Archangium violaceum: one gene and its partner. The protein of the gene in region 2 interacts with the protein of the main gene of each other region in a pairwise test. Links are inferred from orthologs where the notes say so. Each region holds a gene or a part of one and is shown on either strand. Other genes may lie near its edges.

The links.
Region 1: the proteins of lpdA (region 2) and odhB interact in binary tests that used the Escherichia coli proteins (3 or more experiments, as listed by UniProt). The link is inferred for Archangium violaceum from one-to-one orthologs.

The regions. Positions count from the first base shown.
Region 1 is NZ_CP069396.1:2,304,941-2,312,261, forward strand. What follows is about bases 2,970-5,969. They hold odhB (2-oxoglutarate dehydrogenase complex dihydrolipoyllysine-residue succinyltransferase), read right to left. Parts: upstream 5,079-5,969; coding sequence 3,861-5,078; downstream 2,970-3,860. Other genes in these bases: JRI60_RS09710 (S9 family peptidase), read left to right, coding at 2,970-3,409; JRI60_RS09715 (cold-shock protein), read right to left, coding at 3,514-3,717; JRI60_RS09725 (2-oxoglutarate dehydrogenase E1 component), read right to left, coding at 5,068-5,969. In the rest of the region: JRI60_RS09700 (methyl-accepting chemotaxis protein), read right to left, coding at 1-201; JRI60_RS09705 (UPF0489 family protein), read right to left, coding at 311-1,078; more of JRI60_RS09710, read left to right, coding at 1,196-2,969; more of JRI60_RS09725, read right to left, coding at 5,970-7,321. UniProt on the Escherichia coli protein: E2 component of the 2-oxoglutarate dehydrogenase (OGDH) complex which catalyzes the second step in the conversion of 2-oxoglutarate to succinyl-CoA and CO(2).
Region 2 is NZ_CP069396.1:7,651,888-7,659,011, reverse strand. What follows is about bases 1,560-4,362. They hold lpdA (dihydrolipoyl dehydrogenase), read left to right. Parts: upstream 1,560-2,163; coding sequence 2,164-3,561; downstream 3,562-4,362. Other genes in these bases: JRI60_RS30325 (DUF72 domain-containing protein), read right to left, coding at 3,637-4,362; JRI60_RS30335 (hypothetical protein), read right to left, coding at 1,560-2,088. Also shown: JRI60_RS30345 (WD40/YVTN/BNR-like repeat-containing protein), read right to left, coding at 1-13; JRI60_RS30340 (hypothetical protein), read right to left, coding at 82-891; more of JRI60_RS30335, read right to left, coding at 937-1,559; more of JRI60_RS30325, read right to left, coding at 4,363-4,425; lipA (lipoyl synthase), read left to right, coding at 4,675-5,613; JRI60_RS30315 (dihydrolipoamide acetyltransferase family protein), read left to right, coding at 5,651-6,925; JRI60_RS30310 (ClpX C4-type zinc finger protein), read left to right, coding at 7,013-7,124. UniProt on the Escherichia coli protein: Lipoamide dehydrogenase is a component of the glycine cleavage system as well as of the alpha-ketoacid dehydrogenase complexes.

The DNA of each region.
Region 1 (7,321 bases), 5.3 Mb from region 2 along the record:
GGTCAGGAGCACGCCGGCCACCAGGAACGCGGGGGGCAGCAGGTGGAGGATGGCCCAGAGGATGTCCTGGGTCGACAACCCCAGCGACAACCCGACGAGGTAGGCGGAGATGGGCGCCGAGGGCGCGAGCCACGCCGACACGACGAGGAAGATTCGTCGGAGCAGGTCAGGGGGGACGGTCTGCGGGGGGGAGCCGTTCATGAGGCGGGGCCATTCTCCCAGGAGGGAGACGTGGCGGGGGGATGGAGACGCGGAGCAGGGCCTGCCTGGATGCTCCTCGGGTAACCGGATGCTAGCAGGGAAGTCGGGATTAAGGCGGATCTGTCCCCAGCAACTCCCGGAAGAGCACCTCCGCCACGTCCCGGAACAGCTCTCCAGAGGCCAGCAGCCCGCCACAGTGGTGCGGCTCCCTGGCCAGCGTCAGGGCGACGCACCTGCCCAGCACCGCCTCCCAGAAGGACTCCGAGTCCGGTGGCAGGAGGTACTCACGGATGACACCTCGGGGCCAGGGCAGCACCGTCGTCGGGTCCGCGTCGCTCAGGCTGGTGAAGCAGTCCAGGTCCACGTCCAGCAGCACCCGCTCGGCCGCCTCCAGCACCTCGCGCACCGCGTCTCCAGGGGCGGGCGCGTTGAAGGCCTCCGCCGCCCGGTCCACCGTGGGCACCACCACCAGCCGGTGCGAGCGCCCGCGCGTGTCCACGTAGATGTCTCCGGCGTAGGTCCCCCGGGGCCGTCCCCGTGCAATCACCAGGGCGTCCCCCACCAGTCCGGCCTCCATCGCCGCCAGCACGTGGTCGTAGTTGCGCACGTCCAGGGCCCACCGCGCGTGCTCGTCCAGGGCCCTCAGCCCCGCGGAGCGATCCGGTACCGCCCTGGGCGCCATCGGCATCACCAGGTCCAGGTGCCGGTCCAGCGTCACCAGCAGCGCCGCCGGTCCGTCCTCCCCGAGCGCGCAGGCCCACGCGGGCAGTGCCAGCCGGTGCGGGTCGAAGACGTACGCATCCGTCGGCCCCCGGCCGCCGCCGAGTGCCAGCCGGATGACTCCCGCCAGACGCAGGTGCCGCTGTGAATCGTCCATGACAGGGGAATAACCGTTCTCGCGCGGCATTTCGCGGGCCGCGCGCCGCCAGAGTGTAGGCTGCGCGCGCTTTCCAGCTCAAAGGAGGGAGCGCCCCCTTCCGGGCGCCAGCCTCGCATGCGCATCCTGCTCGCCGCCGCGCTCCTGTTCGTGGGCGCTTCCGCTCTTGCCCAGCAGCCCCCCGCCAAGACCATGACCGCTTCGCAAGACACCTTCCTCAAGGACTTCGCCGAGACGCGCCGCTTCATGAGCGGACGTCCCGTCAACCCCCGCATCACCCCGGACGAGAAGACGGTCCTCTTCCTGCGCGGCCAGCCCCGCGCGCCCGTCCAGACGCTCTTCGCCTTCGACGTGGCCTCCGGTGAGACGAAGGAGCTGCTCACCCCCGAGGCCATCCTCAAGGGCGGCGAGGAGACGCTCACCGCCGAGGAGAAGGCCCGCCGCGAGCGCATGCGCGTGAGCTCCCGGGGCTTCACCTCCTATCAGCTCTCCGAGGACGGCGAGCGCATCCTCGTGTCGCTCTCCGGCAAGCTCTACGTCGTGGAGCGCTCCACCGGGAAGTCCCTGGCGCTGAACACGGGCGCGGGCGTCATCGACCCGCGCTTCTCCCTGGACGGCAAGCAGGTGGCGTACGTGCGGGACCACGACGTCTTCCGCATCGACCTGGCCACCAACAAGGAGCACCGCGTCACCAGCGGAGGCACCGCGAAGAAGACGCACGGCCTGGCCGAGTTCGTCGCCCAGGAGGAGATGAGCCGCTTCTCCGGCTGGTGGTGGAGCCCGGACGCGAAGCTCATCGCCTACACGGAGTCCGACACCTCGGGTGTGGAGAACCTCTCCATCGTCGACGTGATGCACCCCGAGCGCGGCGCGGAGGACTACGCCTACCCGCGGCCGGGCAAGAACAACGCGAAGGTGCGCCTGGGCATCACCCCCGTCACCGGCGGGAAGACGGTCTGGGTGCAGTGGGACGCCGAGCAGTACCCCTACCTGGCCACGGTGGACTGGCCGAAGGCGGGGTCCCTCACCGTCCTCGTGCAGAACCGCACGCAGACGGAGCAGAAGCTGCTCGCGGTGGACACGGCCACCGGCAAGACGCGTGAGCTGCTCACCGAGAAGGACGAGGCCTGGATCGATCTGGAGCAGACCTTCCCCAAGTGGCTCGAGAGTGGCCAGGGCTTCCTCTGGTACACCGAGCGCAACGGCGGCCCCGAGGTGGAACTGCGCAACGCGGACGGGAGCCTCGCGCGCTCGCTGGTGAAGCCGGAGGCGGGCTTTCGCGGCCTCGCCCGCTACTCGGAGAAGGACGGCACGCTCTACTTCGTTGGCGGCCCCAACCCCTCGGAGAGCTACCTGTGGCGCGTGAAGGACGGCGGCGCCCCCGAGGTGGTGCGCCCCGGCACCACCGGTCCGGCCGTGGAGACCGGCAGCGTGTCCAAGTCCGGCGGCCTCGCCGTCGTCACGCACGCGAGCCCCACCTCCATGCCGCGCACCTACGTGGCGCGCGCGGACGGCACCCGCGTGGGCGAGCTGCCCTCCGTGGCCGTGGAGCCCGGCTTCACCCCCGTCGTCGAGTACCGCGAGGTGGGTCCGCTGAAGTTCCAGTCCTCGCTGGTGCGCCCGCGCAACATGAAGCCCGGCCAGAAGCTGCCCGTCATCGTCGAGGTGTACGCCGGCCCCACCGTCACCGTCGTCCACAAGAGCATGGCCCCCCACCTGCTGTCGCAGTGGATGGCGGACCAGGGCTTCCTCATCGCCCGCTTCGATGGCCGGGGCACTCCGCTGCGCGGCTCGAAGTGGCAGCGCGCCGTGCACCTCGACTTCTCCGGCGTGACGCTGGAGGACCAGGTCGCCGCCGTCCAGGCGCTCGCCGCCCAGGTGCCCGAGGTGGACCTTCAGCGCGTGGGCATCGAGGGCTGGAGCTTCGGCGGCTACATGTCCGCGCTCGCCGCCCTCAAGCGTCCGGACTTCTTCAAGGCCGCCGTGGCCGGCGCTCCCGTGGTGGACTGGCTCGACTACGACACCCACTACACCGAGCGCTACCTGGGCCTGCCCCAGCAGCACCCCGAGGCCTACGAGAAGAGCTCGCTGCTCACCCACGCGCGTGACACGAGCAAGGGCATCTCCCCGCTGCTCCTCATGCACGGCACCGCGGACGACAACGTCTACTTCTTCCATACGCTCAAGCTGTCCGATGCCCTCTTCCGCGCCGGCAAGCCGCACCAGCTGCTGCCCCTCAGCGGCCTCACGCACATGGTGCCGGATCCGCTCGTCACCCAGCGCCAGTACGAGTGGGTGATGAACCACTTCAAGCAGCACCTGGCGAAGTAGCGCCCGCGGGCGCGCCGCCCCGCAAAGAGAAAGGCCCGGCTCTCCTCGTGGGGGCCGGGCCTTTTTCCGAGGCCACTACTTGTACGGAGTGGCTCGGGGCGACATCAAACCGCGCGAACGTTCTGCGCCTGCAGTCCCTTCGGGCCGCGGGCCAGCTCGAACTCAACCTTCTGCCCCTCGGCGAGGGTCCGGAACCCGTCCATGTTGATGGCGGTGTGGTGGCAGAACACGTCCTCGCCACCGCCGTCCTGCACGATGAATCCGAAGCCCTTCGCGTCGTTGAACCACTTCACGGTACCAGTTGCCATGGTGCTTCCTTGTCAGGAGCGGACCGAGGCCCGCTCGATCTCCCGTCCCCCGTCCGTCGGGTGACAAGTGAAGTTGTAGGCGGGCAGCCGAGCGCCTGTCCAGCGGCCGCCCTGTTTTCCTGCTTGGTCAGTTTATCCAGATTTCAAATTTCCAGCAGGAGTCGAGTCGGGTCCTCGATGCACTCCTTGACGCGCACCAGGAACTGCACGGCCTCGCGGCCGTCGATGAGGCGGTGGTCGTAGGAGAGGGCCAGGTACATGATGGGCCGGATGACGACCTGGCCGTTGCGGGCCACGGGGCGCTCCACGATGTTGTGCATCCCCAGGATGCCCGTCTGGGGCGGGTTGAGGATGGGGGTGGAGAGCATCGAGCCGAAGATGCCGCCGTTGGAGATGGTGAAGGTGCCGCCCTGCAGCTCCGCGAGCGTCAGCTTGTCGTTGCGAGCGCGCGTGCCGTAGTCGCCGATCTTCTTCTCCAGGTCGGCCAGCGACAGGGTGTCCGCGTCACGCACGACGGGGACCACGAGGCCGCGCGAGCCGCTCACCGCCACGCCGATGTCGTAGTAGTGCTTGAAGATGACGTCGTCGCCGTCGATCTCCGCGTTGACCTGGGGGAAGGCCTTGAGGGCCTCGACGGCCGCGCGCACGAAGAAGCTCATGAAGCCCAGCTTGATGCCGTGCTTGGCCTGGAACTTCTCGTTGTACTGCTTGCGCAGGTCCATCACCGCGCCCATGTCCACCTCGTTGAAGGTGGTGAGGATGGCGGCGGTGGACTGGGCCTGGATGAGGCGCTCGGCCACGCGGCGGCGCAGCGGCGTCATCTTCACGCGCTCCTCGCGGTCGGCGCGGGCGCGCGGACCGGAGGGGGCGGGAGCGGGCGCCGGAGCGCGCTGGGCGGGAGCCTCGGCCGGGCGGTTGAGCTGACCGAGCACGTCCTCCTTGGTGATGCGGCCGCCGGTGCCGGAGCCCTTGAGCTGGGCCACGTCCACCTTGTTCTCCTCGGCGATCTTCCGGGCGGTGGGCGTCATGCGGGCATCGGACGAGGCCGCGGGAGCCGCGGCGGCGGCGGGCGCCGGAGCGGCGGCGGGAGCCGGGGTCTGCGGGGCGGTGGCGGTGGCGCCAGCGCCGGCCTCGATGGTGCCCAGCACGTCGCCCACGCGCACCTTGTCGCCCTCGTTGAAGGCGATGGTGGCGATGGAGCCGGCGGCGGGAGCGGGCACGTCGATGGTGACCTTGTCGGTCTCCAGGACGACGAGGGGCTCGTCGGCGGAGACCGCCTCGCCCTTCTTCTTGTTCCACTTCCCGACGACGGCTTCAGTGATGGACTCGCCCAGGGGCGGGACTTTCAATTCAACGGCCATTCTTGGTTCCTCGGAGGATGGCTTCCTCGACGATGAGCTGCTGCTCGAGGTTGTGCGTCTGCGTGAAGCCGGTGGCGGGGCTGGCGGCCTCCGCGCGGCCGATGTAGCCCAGCTTCAGCGGACCCTGGCCTCGAGCGGCGGCCAGGTCGTGCAGGCGGGGGAACATGAAGTGCCAGGCGCCCGAGTTGCGAGGCTCTTCCTGGACCCAGAAGAGCTCGGTGAGCTTCGGCATCTTCGCGACGAGGCCTGCCAGCTCGTCGAAGGGGAAGGGGTAGAGCTGCTCCAGGCGCACGATGGCGATGGAGGAGTCCTTGTGCTCGTCGCGGGCCTTGACCAGGTCGTAGTAGACCTTGCCGCTGCACAGCAGCAGCCGCGTGACGCCGGCCGGGTCCACCTTGTCCGGGATGACCTCCTGGAAGGTGCCGCTGGTCAGCTCGTCCAGCTTGCTCACCGCCTCGGGGCGGCGCAGCAGGCTCTTGGGCGACATGACGACGAGCGGCTTGCGCAGCGGGCGCAGCACCTGGCGCCGCAGCAGGTGGAAGATCTGCGCGGGCGTGGTGGGGTAGGCGACCTGGATGTTGTCCTGGGCGCTCAGGCTGAGGAAGCGCTCCAGACGGGCGCTGGAGTGCTCGGGGCCCTGGCCCTCGTAGCCGTGCGGCAGAAGCAGCGTGAGGCCGCTGAGCCGCCGCCACTTGCTCTCACCGGCGGCGATGAACTGGTCGATGATGATTTGAGCGCCGTTGGCGAAGTCACCGAACTGGGCCTCCCAGATGACGAGGCCGTCCGGCACGTCCAGGCTGTAGCCGTACTCGAAGCCGAGCACGCCCATCTCGGACAGCGGGCTGTTGTAGATGTCGAGGCGGGCCTTGCCGGTGGCGAACTGCCGCAGCGGCACGAACTTCTCACCCGTCTTCACGTCGTGCAGCACGGCGTGGCGGTGGCTGAAGGTGCCGCGCTCCACGTCCTGGCCGCTCAGGCGGACCATGTAGCCCTCGGACAGCAGCGTGGCGTAGGCCAGCGACTCGCCCTCGCTCCACTGCAGCTCCTCGGTCTGCAACATGCTCTGGCGCTTCTTGAGCACCGTGCGATCCACGTCGCGGTGGACGTTGAAGCTCTCGGGCACCTCCGTGAGCCTGGCCAGGGCGGAGCGCAGCGTCTCCTTGCTCACCCCGGTGGTGACGTCGGGCACACCCGACTCCGGCCCGCCCTTGTAGGGCTTCCACAGGCCCTCGAGCGCGTTGGGCTCCTTGAACTGGCTCTCCGCGCGGGCCCGGCTGAGCGCCGCGTCGAACTCCTGCAGGCAGCGCTGCTTGAGGGCCTCGGACTCCTCCGCGGGCACGCGGCCCTTCTCCGCCAGCTGCTGCGCGTAGAGCGTGCGCACCGTCGGGTGCTTGCGGATGATGTCGTACATCGACGGCTGGGTGAACGAGGGGTCGTCGCCCTCGTTGTGGCCGTAGCGGCGGTAGCAGACGAGGTCGATGACCACGTCGCTCTTGAAGGTCTGCCGGTACTCGGCCATCAGGCGCGCCACGTGGACGCACGCCTCCGGGTCATCCCCGTTCACGTGGAAGACGGGGACGTCCAGCATCTGCGCCAGCGCCGTGGAGTAGATGGAGCTGCGCGAGTCGGACGGGTCCGTGGTGAAGCCCACCTGGTTGTTGATGACCAGGTGCAGCGTGCCGCCCGTCTCGTAGCCCTTGAGCCGCGCCAGGTTGAGCGTCTCGGCCACCACGCCCTGGCCGATGAAGGCCGCGTCGCCGTGGATGAGCAGCGGCATCACCTTGGTGCGCTCGCCGTCTCCGCCGCGGTCCTGCTTGGCGCGCACGCGGCCCTCCACCACCGGGTTCACCGCCTCCAGGTGGCTGGGGTTGAAGGCCAGCGACAGGTGGATGCTCTGCCCGCCCCGCGTGCCGTGGTCCGAGCTGAAGCCCATGTGGTACTTCACGTCGCCACGGCCCATGTGCTGCTTGGGATCCTTCGGGCCCTCGAACTCGCTGAAGATCTGGTCCGGCTTCTTGCCCAGGATGTTCGTCAGCACGTTGAGGCGGCCGCGGTGGGCCATGCCGATGACGACCTCCTTGAGGCCCAGGTCGCCGCCCACCTCGAGCACGGCGTCCATCATGGGCACCAGCGCCTCACCGCCATCGAGCGCGAAGCGCTTGGCGCCGACGAACTTGGTGTGCAGGAAGTTCTCGAAGCCCTCGGCGTAGGACAGCTTGGTGAGGATGTGGCGCTGCTCCTCC
Region 2 (7,124 bases):
ATAGGGAGAGCATCGGGGTCTTCTCGGAAGGGGAAGACCCTCACCCTAACCCTCTCCCAGAGGGAGAGGGGATGGACACGGTCACTGCTTGGAGAGGCCGCGTTCGACCAGTGACACCAGGTCGGCCTGCACTCCCACGAGCGCGAAGCCGAAGTTGCCCCAGTTGTAGATGTCCCGGCGCTTCACGTCCGCGCCACCCCCGAGCAGCCGCAGTCGCGCGTAGGCGCTCACGTCGCCCTTCGCGCTCAGCGGAATGCCCAACGTCAGCGCCACGTCGTAGATGCCGCCCGTGGTGTTGCCCAGCAGTCCGAAGGTGGACAGTGCGTCGGCCTCGAGCCCCGCCCAGACCCGCGAGGGCAGCTCGTAGCGCAGCCGCGTCTTCAGCGCCCCCACCACGCCGATGTCGCTCTCCTTCGTGTAGCGCGTTCCGTCCACCGCGCTCAGGTCCACCAGCGCGTTGCGGATCTGCACGCTCGCCCCGATGTCCCAGGAGAAGCGCTCGCCGTTGACGAGCCGGTAGAGGTAGCTGGCCCGATACCCGTCGAACAGGTAGCGGCTGTCCACCGCCGTGCCCGCCGGGAACACCGTGCCGCGGAAGTCGATGTCCCTGGACAGTGTCGCGCGCGTGGTGATCTCGAACGGCGCGTACAGCAGGATGAGGCCGTGGCGCTCTCCCAGCCTCGCCTCGAGCGCGATCCGTTGGGTCCGATACAGATTGGCCTTCTGGTTGAGCTCGTCGGCCTCGTACTGGGTGCCGGTCGGGCCGTAGCGCCCGTCGTTCTGGAAGATGTAGGCCGGCCCCGTTTCGTACTCGGCGACGAGCGCCGACAGCGGGCTTTCAGCCAGGGCCGGGGTGGCCATCAGGGTCAGTGCGAGCAGGTGGATTCGCATGGGCGGCCCCTTCGATGCCCATCCTCCTGCTCCGTTGCACCCCGCTCACCGCGTTCCGCGCGCCTCTACCTCGCTCAGCGTGAGCTTGTCCTTGTCGGGGAACACGCTGAGCGCCTCCACCTCCAGCAGCGGCACCGGCAGCGCGCAGGTCTCCCACTGTCCGGTGCCACGGAAGCGGCAGGCCACCGGAAGGACGAAGCTCGTGTTCGTGTCCGGATCGCTCAGCCCCAGGTCCCCCTCGGTACGGACGACAGCGCGCAGGGTCCCCGCACCACTGGCTCGCACGCGCAGGGCTGTCAACTGGCGCACGGGAGGGTCGAACACCGCGCTCAGCGCACCGTCCTTCTCCCAGCGCGGCGCCTGAGGGGTCGCCGTGAGGTTCGCACTCGTGGCCTCTTGTCCGTCAAAGGCCTTGTCTCCGTTCTGGGCTCCCAGGGTCCGGGTGGGCTTCAGCACGGCGCTCTCTCCAGCCGGATTCGCCTGGACGAGCTGCGCCAGCGCGGGCACGTGGCCCTGCACCACGGCCGCGTTCAACACGTTCGCGGGGAACTGCCCCGCCCGCGAGCAGGTGGGCGCCAGCTGTCCGAGCATCTCCTTCTGCGCGGCCGTCAGCATGTCCCTGGCCACGGCCGCCGGTGCCAACAAGGAGCGTGTCACCTCGGCGCAGGCGGTCGGGGTCCCCGGTCCGGCGTGCTCCAGGTTCCAGCGCATGTTGGCTGGGTTGGCTGAAAGCCCGGCGTTCAGCCCCAGCACTGCCCGTGTGACGGAACCCGCACAGGGATTGGTCCCGGCCGGGCAGCGTTGGCACAGGGCCACCAGCAGCTCCCGCAGGGGCGTCGTCCCCGAGTCGAGCGGGGAGCGGGCATCCAGGGCCGCTCCCAGCTCACAGGCGCGCGCGGGCGGCTGGGAGCAGGCGTCCAGCTGTTGCCGGACCGCGGAGAGGGCGGCCGGGTCCGTGGGGGCTCGCACCGCGCCTTCCAGGGTGCGATCCAGGGTGCGGCAGGTCTGGGCGCCCGGGGTGGGGCCAGCCTCGGGGCCACGAGGCTCCACGTCGATGACCCTCTCGTCCGTCTTCGCCGGGGCGGGGGTGGGGCTCTCGACCTGACGCTCGGTCAGATGGGTGAGGTAGTACAGGCGCGCGAAGGCCACCAGGGCCAGCGCCATCAGCAGCAGCGTTCGGAGCGGAAAGCGTCGCACGGTGCAAACTCCTTGATTCCGGCCGGGATGGGTGGTTATCAGCGCCGCGCGGGTACATCCACTCCGGAGGCGTTCGTGGCTGAGACTTTCGACGTGGTCATCATCGGTTCGGGCCCTGGCGGTTACGTCGGTGCCATCCGAGCCGCGCAGCTCGGGCTGAAGACGGCTATCATCGAGAAGGACAAGCGCCTGGGTGGCACCTGCCTCCACCGCGGCTGCATCCCCACCAAGTCCCTCCTCTGGTCCGCCGCGCTGCTCAACCACATCCGTGAGGCCGCGGACTTCGGTATCGAGGTGCCGGCTCCGGTGGTCAACTGGGCCAAGGTCCAGGAGCACAAGCAGAAGGTGGTCACCAAGGGTGCCAACGGCATCGACTACCTGATGAAGAAGAACAAGGTGACCGTGTTCAAGGGGCACGGCCGCATCGCCGGCAAGGGCAAGGTCGAGGTCGCCCTCGAGGGTGGCTCCAAGCAGACGCTGGACACCAAGAACATCATCATCGCCACCGGCTCGGTGCCCAAGTCGCTGCCCAACATCGTCGTGGACCACAAGCGGGTCCTCAACAGCGACTCCATCCTGGAGATCGACCGCATCCCCAAGAGCCTGATCGTCATCGGCGCGGGCGCCGTGGGCTGCGAGTTCGCCTCCGTCTTCAACCACATGGGCAGCCAGGTCTCCATCGTGGAGTACATGCCCAACCTGCTCCCCATCGAGGACATCGACGCCTCCAAGGAGCTGGAGAAGCACTTCAAGCGCCGGAAGATCGACCTCCACACAGGTGCCAAGGTGGAGAAGGTCGAGAACACCGCCAACGGCGTCAAGCTGACCATGACCGTCGGCAGCGAGACCCGCACCATCGAGGCCGAGCTCGTCCTGTCCGCCGTCGGCCGCGCTCCCGTCACCGAGGACATCGGGCTGCAGCTCACCTCCATCAAGCCCGACCGCGGTTTCATCAAGACCGACACCATGATGCGCACCACCGAGCCGAACGTGTACGCGATCGGTGATGTCATCCCCACGCCCATGCTCGCCCACGTGGCCAGCGCCGAGTGCGTCCTCGCCGTCGAGCACATCGCCGGCAAGAACCCCGCTCCCATCAACTACGACCTCACCCCCTCCGCTACCTACTGCTACCCCGAGGTGGCCTCCGTCGGCCTCACCGAGAAGAAGGCCAAGGAGCGCGGCTACGACGTCAAGAGCGCCATCTTCCCGTTCTCCGCCGTCACCAAGGCCTCCATCTCCAACGAGGCCATCGGCATGATCAAGGTCGTCTCCGACAAGAAGTATGACGAGGTCCTCGGTGTCCACCTCGTCGGCCCCCACGCCACCGAGCTGCTCGCCGAGGCCTGTGTCGCCATGCGCCTGGAGATCACCACCGAGGAGCTCGCGCACACCATGCACGCCCACCCCACGCTCTCCGAGATCATGAAGGAGGGCGCCGAGGCCACCCTGGGTCACCCGATCCACATCTGAGCCACGGCTGGTAATCCGGTGGGTTCAGATACCCTCACCCCGTCCCTCTCCCGGAGGGAGAGGGGTGGGGGGGAATCAGGCCGTTCGGGACTCTTCTGTCTCGGACGGCCTTCGCATGTCCGGCGGTGGGTGCACTGGCACTCGGCCCAGCAGCTCCGCCAAGTCGAACGCGTCTAGCAGCGCGTGCCCGTGTAGGTCGTTGTTGAAGTAGACCCAGGCCGTGCGTCCCTTGCGTCTCCAGGTGTCCAGAGCGCACGCCACCGGCCAGAGCGCCTCGCGGCCATAGCGCCCGGCATAGCGCGAGCCCGCTCCGTGGAAGCGCAGGTAGCGGAAGCCCCCCGTGACGCGCGGTGGGGGCACCGGCACCAGGTCGTGCTCGCACACCGCCACGCCCCAACGGTCGAGCACCTCCAGCACCTCCTCGTGGTACCAGGCCGCGTCGCGGAACTCGAAGACGTACTGGACGTCGCGGGGCAGGGCGGAGAGGAAGCGATCCACCCGCTCCGGATCCGGTTTTTTCATCTGTGGCGGGAGCTGCCACAGCACCGGGCCCAGCTTCGGGCCCAGGCGCAGGATGACGTTGAAGTAGCGCTCCAGGCCTTCTCCCACGTCCGTCAGCCGCTTCATGTGTGTCAGGTAGCGGCTGCCCTTGCACGCGAAGCGGAAGCCCGCGGGCGTCTGCTCCCTCCATCCGTCCACCGCGTCCGCCGTGGGCAGCCGGTAGAAGGGGGCGTTCAGCTCCACCGTCGCGAACACCTGGGCGAAGTAGGGGAGCCAGCGGCTGGCTGGCAGCTTGGGAGGGTAGAAGAGTCCCTTCCAGTGCTTGTAGACGTAGCCACTCGTCCCCAGGTGGATGGCCCTCATGCCCCAAGGATGGGCACTCCCGCCCCGCCAGGGAGTCGAGCCCGGGGCCCTGGGTCCGCTCATCCGTCGAGCAAGATTCGCTTACAGCCCCCGGGAAGGGCTCTCGCCCCCCTGCGCGCGCCGCCGCTGCCCTCCGAGGGCTGAGACGTTAGAACGGGAGGAGTATCGTGGTGCGAGGAAGCTGACGCCTCGCGTCAAGGCTTCCCGCTTGACCCTGCTTTCGCCCCAACCGTACAAGGCCCGCGACCCATGGCAACTCCCGATCGTTTCCCCCTGCCGCAGGTATCCGAGTCCACCCGGAAGCCCGAGTGGCTGAAGGTGCGCCTCCCCCACGGGGAGGGGTACGAGCGGGTGAAATCCATCGTCCGCCGCACGAAGCTGGCCACCGTGTGCGAGGAGGCCCGCTGCCCCAACATCGCCGAGTGCTGGGGTGGTGGCACCGCCACCGTCATGCTCATGGGCGAGGTGTGCACCCGTGCGTGCCGCTTCTGCCACGTGAAGGTGGGCGCGCCCCCTCCGTTGGACCCCATGGAGCCCATCCACCTGGCCCAGGCCGTCAAGGAGATGGATCTCGAGTACATCGTGGTCACCTCCGTGAACCGGGATGATCGGCCGGACGGCGGCGCCAGCCACTTCGCCTCGGCCATCCGCGAGCTGCGCCAGCACTCGCCGAAGACGATCGTCGAGGTGCTCATCCCCGACTTCAAGGGCGTGGAGCGCGACCTGACCACCGTGGCCGAGGCCCGCCCGCACGTGGTGGCCCACAACGTGGAGACGGTGGAGCGCCTCACCCCCACCGTGCGCGATCGGCGCGCCACCTACCGCCAGTCCCTCAAGGTGCTCGAGTACCTCAAGCAGCGGCCGGAGCGGCTCTACACCAAGACCTCCATCATGGTCGGTCTGGGTGAGACGGACGCCGAGCTGGATCAGACCTTCAAGGACCTGCGCGCGGTGGGCGTGGACGTGCTCACGCTCGGTCAGTACCTGCAGCCGTCCCAGTACCACCTGCGCGTGGAGCGCTTCGTCACTCCTCAGCAGTTCGAGGACTACAAGAAGCTCGCCGAGTCCTACGGCTTCCTCTACGTCGCCTCCGGGCCGCTGGTTCGCTCCAGCTACCGCGCCGCCGAGTTCTTCATGAAGGGACTCATGGAGCGCGAGCGCCTGGGGCTCGCCAGCAGCGGCACCTGACGCCTTTTTCTACCCCACACCCGATACGGATCCGCGAATGGCGATCTTCGAGTTCAAGCTGCCCGACCTGGGCGAAGGTGTTCAGGAGGGCGAGCTGGTCAAGTGGCACGTCAAGGCCGGCGATTTGGTCAAGGAGGACCAGACGCTCGCCGAGGTGATGACCGACAAGGCCACCGTGACCGTGCCCAGCCCCAAGGCCGGTCGTGTCGTGCAGACGCACGGCAAGGAAGGCGAGATCGCCAAGGTCCATCAGCTCCTCGTCACGATGGAGATCGAGGGCGCCGCTCCGGTCCAGGCCTCGGGTCATGGTGCCCCCGCCGCCCATGGCGCTCCGGCCGCGGCTCCCGCTGCCCAGCCCGCGGCCGTGGCCGCCCAGGCCACGGGTCCCCAGGCCGCCTCCAAGGTGCTGGCCACGCCGCTCACCCGCCGCATGGCGGCCGAGCACGGCCTCAACCTCGCGGAGATCCCCGGCTCCGGTCCCCAGGGCCGCGTGATGAAGGCCGACGTGGTGGCCGCCCTCGAGGGTGGCCGCTCCGCGCGCAACGAGGTGGCCGCTCCGGCCCAGGCCCGTCCGGCCGCCCCCTCGGTGGTGTCGGGCCGTGGCGACGAGCGGATTCCCCTGCGCGGCCTGCGCAAGAAGATCGCCGAGAAGATGGTGCGCTCGAAGTTCACCGCGCCGCACTTCGGCTTCGTCGAGGAGGTGGATTCCACCGAGCTGGTGGCCCTCCGCAAGCGCCTCAACGACACCCTGGCCGCCGCCGGCGAGAAGGCGAAGCTGTCCTTCCTGCCCTTCATCGTGAAGGCCGTCATCGCGGCGATGAAGAAGTTCCCCCAGGTCAACGCCAACATGGACGAGGCCGCCCAGGAGCTCGTCGTCCGGGGCGAGTTCAACATCGGCATCGCCGTGGCCACCCCCGAGGGTCTCACCGTCCCCGTCATCAAGCACGCGGACCGGCTCACCCTGCGCGAGCTCGCCGAGGAGATCGTCCGCCTCAGCAACGCGGCGCGTGAGCGCAAGCTGAAGATGGACGAGCTCACCGGTGGCACCTTCACCATCACCTCGCTCGGCCAGACGGGTGGCATCTTCGCCACGCCCATCATCAACCACCCCGAGGTGGCCATCATGGGCATCCACCGCATGCGCAAGCGCCCCGTGGTGGACAAGAACGATCAGATCGTCGTGCGCGAGATGATGAACGTCTCCATCTCCGCCGATCATCGCGTCATCGACGGCCAGGTCGCCGCAAACTTCGTCTACGAGGTCATCAAGTACCTGGAGCATCCGGACATGCTGTTCCTGGCCATGGCCTGACGGCCGGGCCGCCTGCCGGGGGCGCGTGCCTCGCCGGGAGCGTTCGCGCAACCGCGCTCCCGGCCTCCGAGGAGGTTACGCTGCCCCATGGCCGAGAACGTTCGCGACGTCATCCGCGCCGCCCAGGCCGCGGAGCTCGGGGGGGACAAGCCCCGTGCCATCGAGCTGCTCCGCCGCGCCGCCGCCTTGTATCGGCGCT